DNA from 3 places in the Caenibius sp. WL genome. Region 2 is predicted to be linked to each of the others. Evidence: predicted binding sites of a transcription regulator. Region 2 holds the regulator's gene; each other region holds the start of a gene.
What was found. Region 2 encodes LexA, which represses DNA repair genes until DNA is damaged. Its sites were predicted from a motif close to GTTCCNCNCTTGTTCT; they were not measured.
Positions count from the first base shown of each region.

Region 1: a site for LexA is predicted at 2,226-2,241, ahead of recA (recombinase RecA). Genes of this name have one in related genera too.
Region 3: a site for LexA is predicted at 2,427-2,442, ahead of K5X80_RS13165 (putative DNA modification/repair radical SAM protein). Genes of this name have one in related genera too.

Region 1 is NZ_CP081844.1:1,802,155-1,806,439, reverse strand. It holds gene K5X80_RS08485 (class I SAM-dependent methyltransferase) at 1-720, opposite strand, end outside; gene recA (recombinase RecA) at 1,062-2,126, opposite strand; gene K5X80_RS08475 (hybrid sensor histidine kinase/response regulator) at 2,265-4,285, opposite strand, start outside.
Region 2 is NZ_CP081844.1:2,055,320-2,059,604, forward strand. It holds gene K5X80_RS09810 (ComEC/Rec2 family competence protein) at 1-953, shown strand, start outside; gene lexA (transcriptional repressor LexA) at 1,186-1,881, opposite strand; gene K5X80_RS09820 (zinc-dependent alcohol dehydrogenase family protein) at 2,184-3,227, opposite strand; gene trpC (indole-3-glycerol phosphate synthase TrpC) at 3,280-4,068, opposite strand; gene trpD (anthranilate phosphoribosyltransferase) at 4,128-4,285, opposite strand, start outside.
Region 3 is NZ_CP081844.1:2,766,471-2,770,755, forward strand. It holds gene K5X80_RS13160 (UdgX family uracil-DNA binding protein) at 1-1,161, opposite strand, end outside; gene K5X80_RS13165 (putative DNA modification/repair radical SAM protein) at 1,158-2,408, opposite strand; gene K5X80_RS13170 (malate synthase G) at 2,751-4,285, opposite strand, start outside.

The DNA.
Region 1 (4,285 bases), 250 kb from region 2:
CCGGTGATCGGCATCGTCCAGTTCATGCAGAAACCGCGCGGCCGGGCCGATATGCTGGAAATAGAACAGGGAATCGGCGATCGGATCGGGGCCGCCGCCAGTGACGAAGGAAAAATCGGCCGGTTCGAGAACGATATCGCGCCACCCGGCGCGGGTGAGAATCGAGCGCACCCGGTCTTCCTCCGCAAACGCGAACGGCCCCGGCGCATCGGGATCGCCGGGCGGCGGCAGGTCCAGCGCATGCGCCATGCCGCTGGCCCAGACATTGCCGGAAGCGGCGCGGAAGCAGGTGAAGACCATGCGCGCGTCCGCCGCCGCCACCGCGCGCAGATGCGCGAAAGCCGCAACCGGATCGTCGAAGAACATCACCCCATGCCGGGAGACCAGCAGATCGGGCCGGAAGCGGTCGCCGGGTTGCCACTGCGCCGCATCGCCGCTGACGAACCGCACGTTCCCCGCGCCCGCCGCCCGTTCGCGGGCCCTGGCCAGTAAAGCTTCCGAAATATCGATGCCGCACACATCGGCGTAAGGTCGCGCCGCGGCCAGAGCGAGCGACAGTTCCCCTGCCCCGCAGCCCACATCGGCAATCGCGCCGCCGGGAACGGACGCCAGCTTTTCGAGCAGCATCTGAGTCAGCCCGGCAAAGGCGCGGTCCGTCCGTGGGAACAGGTCGGCCCAGACCTGCCCGACGCGGTTCTGCCATTCGTCTGCATTCGTCATGACGCGGACTGTAGCGAGAGGATCGGTTGAGGCAATGTGCAGGGTATGGAGCGAGCCAGAAGTGCGCGGGACATGCAATGCCGCTGGCGTCACTGCCGTTGGCCTGAGCCTGTCGCAGCCTGTCCTGAGCGGCGGTTGCAAGCAGCCAGCCGTAGGGGCCATGCGCCACATCCGGAACACCGAGCGGCGGTTGCGCGCGGCCTTCGGCAGGCTCAGGCCGAACGGATGGGGAGCGGCCACCTCCCCCATGGCCGCAAAACGGGAAAAGCCGGTGGCGAACCCGCAGGTTCGTGCCACCGGCCCATTTCCGCAAGCGCCGCAGGTGCGGCGCTTCTTGAGAATCAGATATCGCTGTCCGCGTCCGGGCCCGACATCATCTCCTCGGCGACCTGATCGGTGCGACCGCGAATCGCGGTTTCCAACCGTTCGCAAACTTCAGGATTTTCCTTGAGGAACTGCTTGGCGTTTTCGCGCCCCTGCCCGATCCGGATCGAATCGTAGCTGAACCACGAGCCCGACTTTTCCACCAGGCCGGCCTTCACCCCGAGATCGAGGATTTCGCCGATCTTGGACACGCCTTCGCCATACATGATGTCGAATTCGACCTGCTTGAACGGCGGCGCGACCTTGTTCTTGACCACTTTCACCCGCGTCGCGTTGCCCACGATCTCGTCCCGGTCCTTGATCTGGCCGGTGCGGCGGATATCGAGGCGGACGGAAGCGTAAAATTTGAGCGCGTTGCCGCCGGTGGTGGTTTCCGGGTTGCCGTACATCACCCCGATCTTCATGCGGACCTGGTTGATGAAAATTACCAGACAGCGCGAACGGTTGATCGAGCCGGTCAGCTTGCGCAGGGCCTGGCTCATCAGGCGGGCCTGAAGACCCACGTGGCTGTCGCCCATTTCGCCTTCGATTTCGGCCCGGGGCACCAGTGCGGCGACCGAGTCGACCACCAGCACGTCAATCGCGTTGGAGCGCACCAGCGTGTCGACGATTTCGAGCGCCTGTTCCCCCGTATCGGGCTGCGAGACGATCAGTTCATCGATATCCACACCAAGCTTCTTGGCATAGACCGGGTCCAGCGCGTGTTCGGCATCGACGAACGCCGCCGTGCCCCCGCCCTTCTGCGCTTCGGCAATCGCGTGCAGCGCCAGCGTGGTCTTGCCCGAGCTTTCCGGGCCGTAAATTTCCACGACGCGCCCGCGCGGCAATCCGCCGATGCCGAGCGCAATATCGAGCCCGAGCGAACCGGTGGAGATCGCTTCGATCTGCAGCGCTTCCCGGCTGCCCAGCTTCATGGCCGAACCCTTGCCGAACGCACGGTCGATCTGCGCCAGCGCAGCTTCGAGGGCCTTCTGACGATCCACGTTATTTTCCTTTTCAACGAGCTTCAGACTTGCCGACACGAGATGGCCTCCTTCGCTGCGCAGGGCAAGCGGCGCGACGGGTTATCACACAGCTTTGCACATCTGCCGTGGACAGCGATGTATCGCATTTGTTCCAAAAGAACAAGAGTGGAACAAAATTTTTTGCGAGTGGGCCCTCTACCCCTGCGCGCCCAGCACTTCGGCCACTTTGTCGCCGATTTCCTGCACCGAGAAGGGCTTGGGAATGAAGTGCATGTTGGCCACGTCGATTTCCTCGCGCAGTTGCGCTTCGGCATAGCCGGACATGAACAGCACCGGCATCGCCGGCACCAGATCGCGGATCGCGCGCGCCATCGCCGGGCCATCCATCGTCGGCATGACCACGTCGGAAACGACGAGATCGAACGCTTCGCCCTTGCGGACGTGTTCCAGCCCTTCCTCGCCATCGGCGGCCGCGATCACTTCGTAGCCCTGCCGGGTCAGCGCACGTTCGGCCACGGCGCGCACCATATCCTCGTCTTCCACCAGCAGGATGCGCCCGCCGCCCGACCATCTGGCGGTTTCTTCCTCCACTTTGGGCGCGGGCTGGCGGATACCGTCAGCCCGGTGGTGCACCGGAAGGTAGATGGTGAAGCGCGCGCCCGCCGTGCCGCCCGCCGGACCCGGCACGTTCTCCGCAAACAGGAAGCCGCCCGACTGCTTGACGATGCCATAGACGGTCGAGAGGCCCAGCCCGGTGCCCTTGCCCTTCTCCTTGGTGGTGAAGAACGGTTCGAAAATCTTGCCGAGATGTTCGTGCGGAATCCCGCCGCCGGTGTCTTCCACGATCAGCGCGGTGTAATCGCCGATCGGGATCACATTGCCTTTCATCCGCCGCACATCCCCCGCCGCGATCCGGCGAGTGATCATCGTCAGCGTGCCCGAACCGTCGCCACCGGTGCGCTGCGCGCGGGCCTGCATCGCATCGCGCGCGTTGACCGCGAGATTGACGATGACCTGTTCCAGTTGCTGCGGATCGGCGCGCACCGGCCCCAGTTCGCGATCGTGATGAACATTGAAGACGATCTTTTCGCCCAGCAGCCGCTTCAGCAGTTGCGAGACTTCGGCGACCACATCGGGCAATTGCAGCACTTCGGGGCGCAGGGTCTGCTGGCGCGAGAACGCCAGCAATTGCCGGGTCAGCGATGCGGCGCGGTTGGAATTGGCGCGGATCTGCTGGATATCGTCATAATCGCTGTCGCCCGGCGTGTGCCGCAGCAGCATGAGATCGCAATAGCCGATAATCGCGGTCAACACGTTGTTGAAATCGTGCGCCACCCCGCCCGCGAGCTGGCCAACCGCCTGCATCTTGGTCGCCTGGGCCACCTGCCGCTTGAGGCGCGCTTCCTCCGTCGTGTCGGTGAGGCTGAGCAGCACCGCCGCTTCGCCCATGCCGCGCACCCCGGCAAGGCCGATGGAAACCGGCTCGTCCGAACTGCGCTGGAGCCGCACCGCCATGTCGCCCGAGCTGGCGGGCCCTTGCGCATAGCGGCGCACGGCATCGACCAGCGGCCCCTTGTCGTCCTTGACCACCAGATCGGAAGGATAGGGCGGCAGCACCCGCCCTTCGACCCCGGCCGCACGGAGGAATGCGGCGTTGGCGAACAGGAAGCGCCCGTCGCGATCCGTCATCGCCAGACCGAGCGGCAATTGGGAGAGCAACGCTTCCAGCTGGGGCACGTTGCTCGATCCTTCGGCCACGACGCCCCCGCCCATGCCGACCCCGGCATCAAGCAACAGCATCATGGTCAGCGCGGTCGCCTGGCTATCCCGGGCCGGATCGCCCAGCGGCACATGGACCAGCGTCTGCGGCGTACCCTTGCGGCCTTCGCGGGCGAAATAGATCCGGTCACGCTCGTCCGTGCGCAGCAAGGCGACGAAATCCTGCCCGGCCATGGTGGCGCGTTCATCCCCGGCGGCGCGCAGCGCGAAGCCAGGCGTGGTGGCGCGAATCGCCCCTTCCGGGCCCGCCAGCACCGCTTCCACCCCGGCACGAGACAGCGTGGCGCCGAAAGCCCCGGCCAGCCGCTCGCCCAGATCGGCCAACGGATCGGCCTCCGTCAACACGGTGAAACGCCAGACGAGGAAATCCTCCCCCCGTCCGGCCCGCACCACTTCGGCGCGCCAGCTACGGTGGACCAGCGCCCCTGTCCCGGCCA
Region 2 (4,285 bases):
CCTTTCTCGCCCCGCGTGAAGAAGGCTGGATCGCGTGGATGGCGCGGCGGACCGTCATGCTGCTGGTGACGGGTTTCGTTATCGAACTGGCGCTGATGCCGATCGTGCTGTTTCACTTCCATCGGGCGGGTGTCTACGGTGCGCTGGCCAATATGGTCGGGATTCCGCTCACGACGTTCATCACCATGCCACTGATCGCGCTGGCGTTGCTGTGCGATCTGGCGGGCATCGGCGCGCCGGTATGGTGGATGGTGGGCAAGTCACTCGAACTTCTGCTGTCCATTGCCCATGTCACCGCGAGCCAGCCCGGCGCGGTGACGCATCTGCCCACCATGGGGCACGGTGTGTTCGCCTTGTTCCTGGCGGGCGGGCTGTGGCTTGCCCTGTGGCGTGGCCGTGTGCGCCTGCTCGGCTTGCTGCCCGTAATATTGGCGGCCGGGCTGGCGCTGCGCGCGCCCGGCACGGACATTCTGGTGACAGGCGACGGCCGCCATGTGGCGATCGTGGGCGAGGGGGAGCGCCTGGTTCTGCTGCGCGCCAGCCGCAGCGATTACACGCGGGACAATCTGGCCGAACTGTCGGGCCTGACGGCGGAACCCGTGCTGTTCGGCGCGTGGCCCGGTGCGCGATGCAGCCGGGATTTCTGCACCGCCACCGTGGTGCGGGCGGGCAAGGCCTATCATCTGCTCGCCACACGCAGCCGGGCTCTGGTCGAGGCGGGCGCGCTGACCCAGGCTTGTGCCCGGGCCGATATCGTGATCGCCGACCGCCGCCTGCCGCGCAATTGCACACCGCGCTGGATCAAGGCAGATCGCCGCATGCTGCAACAGAGCGGAGGTCTGGCGATCAATCTCACCCATCGCAGCGTTACCGCCGTGGCCCAGAATCAGGGGCGGCATGGTTGGTGGAAAGGACACGGCCGGGGCAAGGTTGTCCTCACGCTATTTGAATAAAATTCTTCTATAAGAGGATGATAGTGGTGGAACTTATTTCTCAATATAAGCGAAATTCCGCGCATCACTCAGCCGGGTAAAGCTGCCACCGCTTTGTCGCCAATATGAGAACAACGGAAAAGGGACGGGAAGGAAAAGTTTTGCTTTTCTGCCTGAGAGATCACCTCTTAAGCACGGAAAAAAATCGCTTTCCCAACGTCAATGCTCCATTGCGAAGCTCTCGCTCTCCGGCTCAGTGATAGCGGCGCAGCAGCCCGGCGAGTTTGCCTTGCACGATCACTTCGTGCGGTTCGTAGATTTGTGGCTCGTACGCCGCGTTGGCGGGGGCGAGACGGATCTTGCCGCCATCGCGGTGGAGATATTTCAGAGTGGCTTCTTCGTTGCGGACCAGAGCCACGACGATTTCCCCGTCACGCGCGCTATCCGTACGCTTCACCAAAGCGAAATCGCCATCGAAAATACCCGCTTCGATCATGGAATCGCCGGAGACTTCGAGAGCATAATGTTCCCCCGCGCCGAGCAGCGCGGCGGGGACGGGCAAAGTTGCATGCGTTTCCAGCGCTTCGATCGGGGCGCCGGCGGCAATCCGGCCATGAAGCGGCAGTTCGATCACATCGTTGACATTGGCGGCGAGCGGCGGTGCGACCGGCGGCTTAATCGCGCGGGCGACCGCAGTATCGGCGGGTGCACCGCGCACCGCGGTTCCGGTCACATCCTCAGGCTGCTTGAGCACTTCCAGCGCCCGGGCGCGGTTGGGCAGGCGGCGAATGAAGCCGCGTTCTTCCAGCGCGGAAATCAGTCGGTGCACGCCCGACTTGGATTTCAGGTCAAGCGCTTCCTTCATTTCCTCGAACGAGGGAGAAATGCCGGTTTCTTCCAACTTTGCCTGAATGAACCGGATAAGCTCATGCTGTTTTGCCGTAAGCATGCTCAAATGCTCCCTTGCTGGCCGGAGTGCCCCGGCTGCTTGGTCCAGATTCACGAGGGGGACACCCAGTGAACGAATGAGGAACAATTAAGCAACCTTTTGCCCTGCGTCAAGCGTTTCCGCCATTTTCGAGCAAAAGGCGCAGGCGTGTTCATCCTACCCCGGTGGCCGGGCCCAAGGGGGTGACAGGGGTGACACAGTTCACAGGGGCGCAAAACCGCCGTTTCCGCCGGGCCGGACAGGAAGGCACAGGCAATGCCGTGCGCCTTCCTGCCGGATAGCCTCTCTGCGGAATGTGGCGATCAGGCCTGATGCGAGATGACCACTTTGCCGATATGCGCGCGGCTGCCGAAATGGCGGTAGGCGTCGGCCGCCCGGTCGAACGCGAACGTGGAATCGATCACCGGCTGAATGCCGTTGACATCGACGAAGCGGAGCATGTTTTCCAGATCGCGGCGGCTACCCATGCCGTTGGCGTAAAGCGTCAGCACTTTGTGGTTGATCGGCAGCATGTGGAGGAAGTCGATCGAGCCGAGCCCGCCGACAATGCCCACCATCGCAATCCGCCCGCCGACTTTGGCGGCGATGATCGATTGCGGCATGGTGTTGGGCCCGCCCACTTCGACGACCAGATCGGCGCCGATACCGCCGGTGGCTTCGAGCGCGGCCACGCCCCAGTCCGCCCGTTCATTATAATTGATGACATGATCGGCCCCCAATGCTTTGAGCCGATCCATTTTTTCTGCGGAAGACGTGGTTGCGATCACCCGGCAGCCCATGGCTTTGGCGAACTGCACGGCGAACAGCGAAACACCCCCGGTGCCCTGTGTGAGGACAGTGCTGCCGGGCGTGACGTTATACCCGCTCGGCCCGCCGGAGAGACTGCTCCACGCGCTGAGCCCTGCGCAAGGCAGGCTGGCGCCCTGTTCGAAGCTGAGGCTGGCGGGCAGGGCGACGAGTACGCTTTCGGGCAGAATCACCGTTTCGGCGAGCATGCCGTTGGCCATGATCCCGAGGACCATGCCCGAACTGTCCGGCGCCGGCGGCCCGGCGATCCAGTTGGCATGCGGATTGGCCACGACCCGGTCCCCGGCCCGAAACCGCTGGACGCCTTCGCCCACCGCTTCCACCACACCCGCGCCATCGAGCAGAGGGATAATCCCATCCACCGGATAGGCCCCATGAAGCGTGATGAGATCGACGAAATTGAGCGAATTGGCCTTCACCGCCACCCGCACCTGGCCGGGGCCGGGCTGGCCCGGATCGCGGTCCGCAAGCTGGATGCCGATGGCCGCGCCATAGACGCCTTCCAGTGCCGAAGCGCTGGTAAATTCGTATGCCTTCATTGGTTTCCTCCCCAAATTTGTCTTTTTATGCAGGGCATTGCCCGCGAATTCTCTAACCCTTTAGAAGCGCACTCGTGGCCGCCGCGACATCGGCCTGCCGCATCAGGCTTTCGCCGACGAGGAAGCAGCGCACGCCGGAACGTTCCATCCGCAGCAGGTCGTCATGCGTGTTGATCCCGCTTTCGCTGACCAGCAGAGTCCCCTCCGGCGCGAGAGCGGCGAGGCGTTCGGTCGTGGCCAGATCGGTGACGAAATGGCGCAGGTCGCGATTGTTGACCCCGATCAGCCGCGATTGCAGCCGCGCCGCACGTTCCATTTCCGCTTCGTTGTGCACTTCGACCAGCACATCCATGCCGCGTTCGATGGCTGCCGCCTCGATCTCGGCCATCGCCCCATCTTCCAGCGCGGCGACGATAATCAGGATCGCATCGGCGCCGATCGCGCGGGCTTCGGCCACCTGCCACGGATCAACCATGAAATCCTTGCGCAGCACGGGCAGGGCGCAGGCGGCGCGCGCATCCATCAGATAGTCTTCATGGCCCTGAAAATAGGGGGCATCGGTCAGCACCGAGAGGCAAGCCGCGCCGCCCTGTTGATAGGCAAGAGCGTGTTCGCCGGGGCGAAAATCAGGGCGAATCAATCCCTTGGAGGGGCTTGCTTTCTTGATTTCCGCAATCAGGCCGAAGCCATGGGCTGCCTTGGCTTCCAGCGCCTTGCGAAAGCCGCGCGGGGCGGTCTGTTCGCGGGCGAGGGCATCGAGATCGGCCAGAGTGGCGAGCGTCTTTCGCCCGGCCACTTCCTCGCGCTTGGTGGCGCAGATTTCGGTGAGTTTGTCGGTCATGTTTCCGGCTTAGGGCAAGATGGCGGATGTGCAAATATCCGCCATGATGAAGTGGGAACTTACTGGCAGGCGGCGATCCAGCAATCGAGCAGCGCGTTGGCCAGCCCCTTGTCAATCGCTTCGGCCGCTTCTTCGACCCCTGCGCGCCAGTCCGCCGCCGCGCCCGCGATGACCAGGCCGCCCGCGGCATTGAACAGCACAGCATCGCGATAGGGGC
Region 3 (4,285 bases), 710 kb from region 2:
GATATCGATTTCAGTCGCTGTCGGATTCTGGTGCAATCGCTTTTTCCCGCGCGGCTCAAACTTGAAATGCTTGACCGCATTGGTGAGGAACAGCCGCCGCCGTTCAAGCCCCGCTTCCTCAAGCGCCTCGCTCAGCACCTGCCCAGCCGGGCCGACAAATGGCCGGCCTTGTAAATCCTCCTGATCGCCGGGTTGCTCACCAACGAGCATGATCTGTGCACCCTCCGGGCCTTCGCCTGGTACGCTTTGGGTCGCATTGCAGTAAAGCGGGCAGCGCACGCAGCGGCGGATCTCGCGGGCGATCTCATCGAGCGTTCTGACATCGTGATCGAGGATCGGGTCTGCGGGCATACGCGTCCGCCATTTTTCGCTTCGTGGATTTGCCGAGGAAACAGCCGCCTCCCGCATACGCTCCACCCGCGCCCCGGCGCCTGCCAGCAATGGTGCGATATTCTGTGCTTCTGGCAGATTGCGCCAATATTTCTTCGGCATCTCGGCACGCATCGCGCTGATCTTCACCCGTGCTGGATTGAAAATCGCGCCATAATAGGTCCGCCACTGATCCTCGACGGCATCGTTTGTCGGGACCTCGTCCCTGGTACCACCGGGACCATAAGCAAGCTGCTCTTCGTGCCAGATCGCGCGCGCGTCGGGCGTGATGATCGCCCAATCCATCCCATAGAAGCGCCTGCGAAAGAAAGGTGCGGCCAGCTGTAATATGCGGTGCGATGGCTCGAACCACGCGGCGAACGCTTCCCGCCCTGCCTCTTCGCCAAGCCGGCGAAAGCGGACGAAGGCGTGCATCTTGTGCACATCGCGACGGGTCGCTTTGTCCGCCTTTCGCAGCCAGTCGACCTCAGGATCGGTAGTGCGGGTCAGCAATTGCCGGTCGTGCAGCGCACGCCAGACAAGCCGGTAGAGCCGCGCTGGCACTTCTGCATCCCTGTAGCAGATTACCCGCCCGGCCATTGCAATCAGGTCGCGCGGCAAGGATATGGTAGCCGTCGATTCGATCGCTGCACTGCTGCCGAACAGCGATGCGCCTTCCAGTCCGCTTCGCCAGCTTACATCTTCGGGCGCTACGCCTTCCACAAGCAGCCCGCGCGCAGCATGTCGCCACTCGGCGAAATCACCGGGCATCTGAAGCACGACTTCTCTCACAGCAAGAGCGCCAGTTGTTCCGGTCGCGGTGCGAAGCACGCACGCAAGTCCGCACTATCGGTCAGCTTGCCCGGCTGCCAGTCAAGCGTAACGATGAAGGGCAATAATTTTCTGACCGACGTGGTGAACTTCGCCAGATCGCCTAGTCTTAGCTTCCCCAGTCGCCGCACCGAGACAATCCGCTCGACTGCGCGCGTTCCCAGACCCGGCACGCGCAGCAGCAGTTCTCGCGGAGCGCGATTGATGTCGACCGGAAAAATCTCTCGCCGTTGCAAGGCCCAGGCAAGCTTGGGATCGATCACAAGGTCGAGCATTCCATCACTCCCCCCCTCCATGATCTCGGCGCGCTCGAAGCCATAAAAGCGTAACAGCCAGTCAGCCTGATAAAGCCGATGCTCACGCATCAGAGGCGGGCGCATCGGCGGCAGATCGCTACTCGCATCGGGAATCGGGCTGTAGGCGGAATAATAGATGCGGCGGAGCCGGTATCCCGAATAAAGGTTTGTCGCCGCTTCCAGTATGTCGTCGTCACGCGCGGCATCTGCCCCGACGATCATCTGCGTGGATTGCCCTGCTGGTGCGAAGCGCGGCGGCTTCGCCCTGCCGATCAGTCGATTCTTCGCAGAAGCGACCGCGTCTGCTTCACCCACGCGCACCAAGGCCATCGTCTTACGGATCGTTTCAGGCTTTTTCTCAGGGGCGAAGTTTTGCAGTCCCGCCACGGTCGGCAGTTCGACATTGGTGGAGAGGCGATCGGCATAAAGCCCCGCGAGCGCGATCAGTCCGGGGTCCGCTCCCGCGATTGTCTTCAGATGGATGTAACCTTGAAAGCGATGTTCCTCACGCAGGCTGCGTGCGATCTCAACCAGTTGCTCCATCGTGTAATCTTCGGAACGAATGATGCCTGATGAGAGGAACAGCCCTTCGATATAATTGCGCTTATAGAAATCAAGCGTGAGGCGAATGACCTCTTCTGGGCTGAAGCGTGCGCGCTCGACATTGCTCGACGCGCGATTGATGCAGAAACGGCAATCGTAGATACAAAAGTTGGTAAGCAATATTTTCAGCAGCGATATGCACCGCCCATCGGGCGCATAGCTGTGACAGATGCCCATGCCCTCAGTCGATCCGATGCCCTTCGTGCTCACCGAATTACGCTTGACCGTACCCGACGATGCGCAGGAGGCATCATATTTCGCGGCATCTGCAAGAATCGCAAGCTTTTGAAGAATCGTCTTTCCTGTCATTTCCCCTGCATAGCAGAAAGAACAAAAAAGGAACAAACTCAAATGATCCTTCAGCGCTCCTTGCAGAATTTATGCGGAAAACCGGGGCAATTGCCGTCCGTGGAAAATACTCTGCGTGCGATAAAAACGCTCTGCCCGCGCCGTGCCTTTGCTATCGGATCCTCCCACTCAGCCAGTACCGCCCTTTCCATCGACACGAAAAGGACGGTACTGGCTGAAGCGATCACGTGAAGCACACAATCCCACGACGGCTTCCGACAAAGAGTGAAAATGCCGGAACGGATGAGCAGCTTGCAGGGCTTGGGCATGACACCCTCGCCCCACGCCTCTCATCCCTTCCGATTAAGTTCTCCCCGCCTCATCCTTCACCGCTGCACGGAACCGATGCAGCAGCGGTTCGGTATAGCCGTTGGGCTGTTCGAGCCCTTCGAAAATCAACGCCCGCGCGGCCTGGAACGCCATACTGTCATTCGGAGCGAGCGCCATCGGGCGATAGAGCGGATCGCCAGCATTCTGCTGATCCACTTTCTCCGCCATCTTGAGCAAGGCCGCTTCCACCGCAGGGGCATCCACCACCCCGTGCAGCAGCCAGTTGGCGATATGCTGCGAGGAAATGCGCAGCGTGGCACGATCTTCCATCAGGCCGATATCGTGAATGTCGGGCACTTTGGAACATCCCACGCCTTGATCGACCCAGCGCACGACGTAGCCCAGAATGCCTTGTGCGTTGTTTTCCAGTTCGTCACGGATTTCCTCGGCCGACCAGTTGACGCCATTGGCGACCGGAACGGTCAGGAGCTTGTCCAGCGGTGCCACCGGTTCCGCGCTGCGTTCCGCCTGCCGGGCGAAGACATCGACCAGATGATAATGAGTGGCATGCAGCGTGGCCGCCGTTGGGCTGGGCACCCACGCGGTGTTGGCCCCGCTCTGCGGATGGCCAATCTTCTGATCCAGCATATCGGCCATCCGATCCGGAGCGGCCCACATGCCCTTGCCGATCTGCGCCTTGCCCGAAAGGCCGCAGGCCAGCCCGATCTGGACGTTGCGATCTTCATAGGCCGCGATCCAGTCGCTGCTTTTCATCGCACCCTTGCGCAGCATCGGCCCGGCACGCATCGAGGTGTGCATCTCATCCCCCGTGCGGTCGAGGAAGCCTGTGTTGATGAACACGATGCGATCCTTCACTTGCGCGATGCAAGCTGCCAGATTGGCCGATGTACGCCGTTCTTCATCCATCACACCGACCTTGATCGTGTGCCGGGAGAGACCCAGCAGGTCTTCGATGGCATCGAACAGACGGTTGGTGAAGCCGGCTTCGTCCGGCCCGTGCATCTTGGGTTTGACGATGTAGATCGAACCGGCGCGGCTGTTGATCAGGCCCCCCTGCCGCTGAAGATCGTGCAGACCGATCAGACTGGTCACGATCCCATCAAGAATGCCTTCGGGCGCTTCGCCGCCATCGGGCAACAGCACGGCGGGCGTGGTCATCAGATGGCCGACATTGCGGACGAACATCAGGCTGCGGCCGGGCAGGACCAGTTCCGACCCATCAAGCGCGATGTAGCGGCGATCCTGTTCCAGCCTGCGCGTCATGACGCGGCCATTCTTTTCGAACGAGGCTTCCAATTCGCCGCGCATGATGCCCAGCCAGTTGGCGTAGGCTTCCACCTTGTCCTGCGCATCCACGGCGGCGACGGAATCTTCCAGATCGGCAATCGTGGTCAGCGCTGATTCCAGCACGATATCCGCGATCCCCGCCGGATCGTCCTTGCCGATGGGATGGCTGCGGTCGATCACCAGTTCGATATGGAGACCATTGTGGCGCAGCAGCAGATTGTCACCTGCGCGCGCGATCAGGCATGCCGGATCAGCCAGTT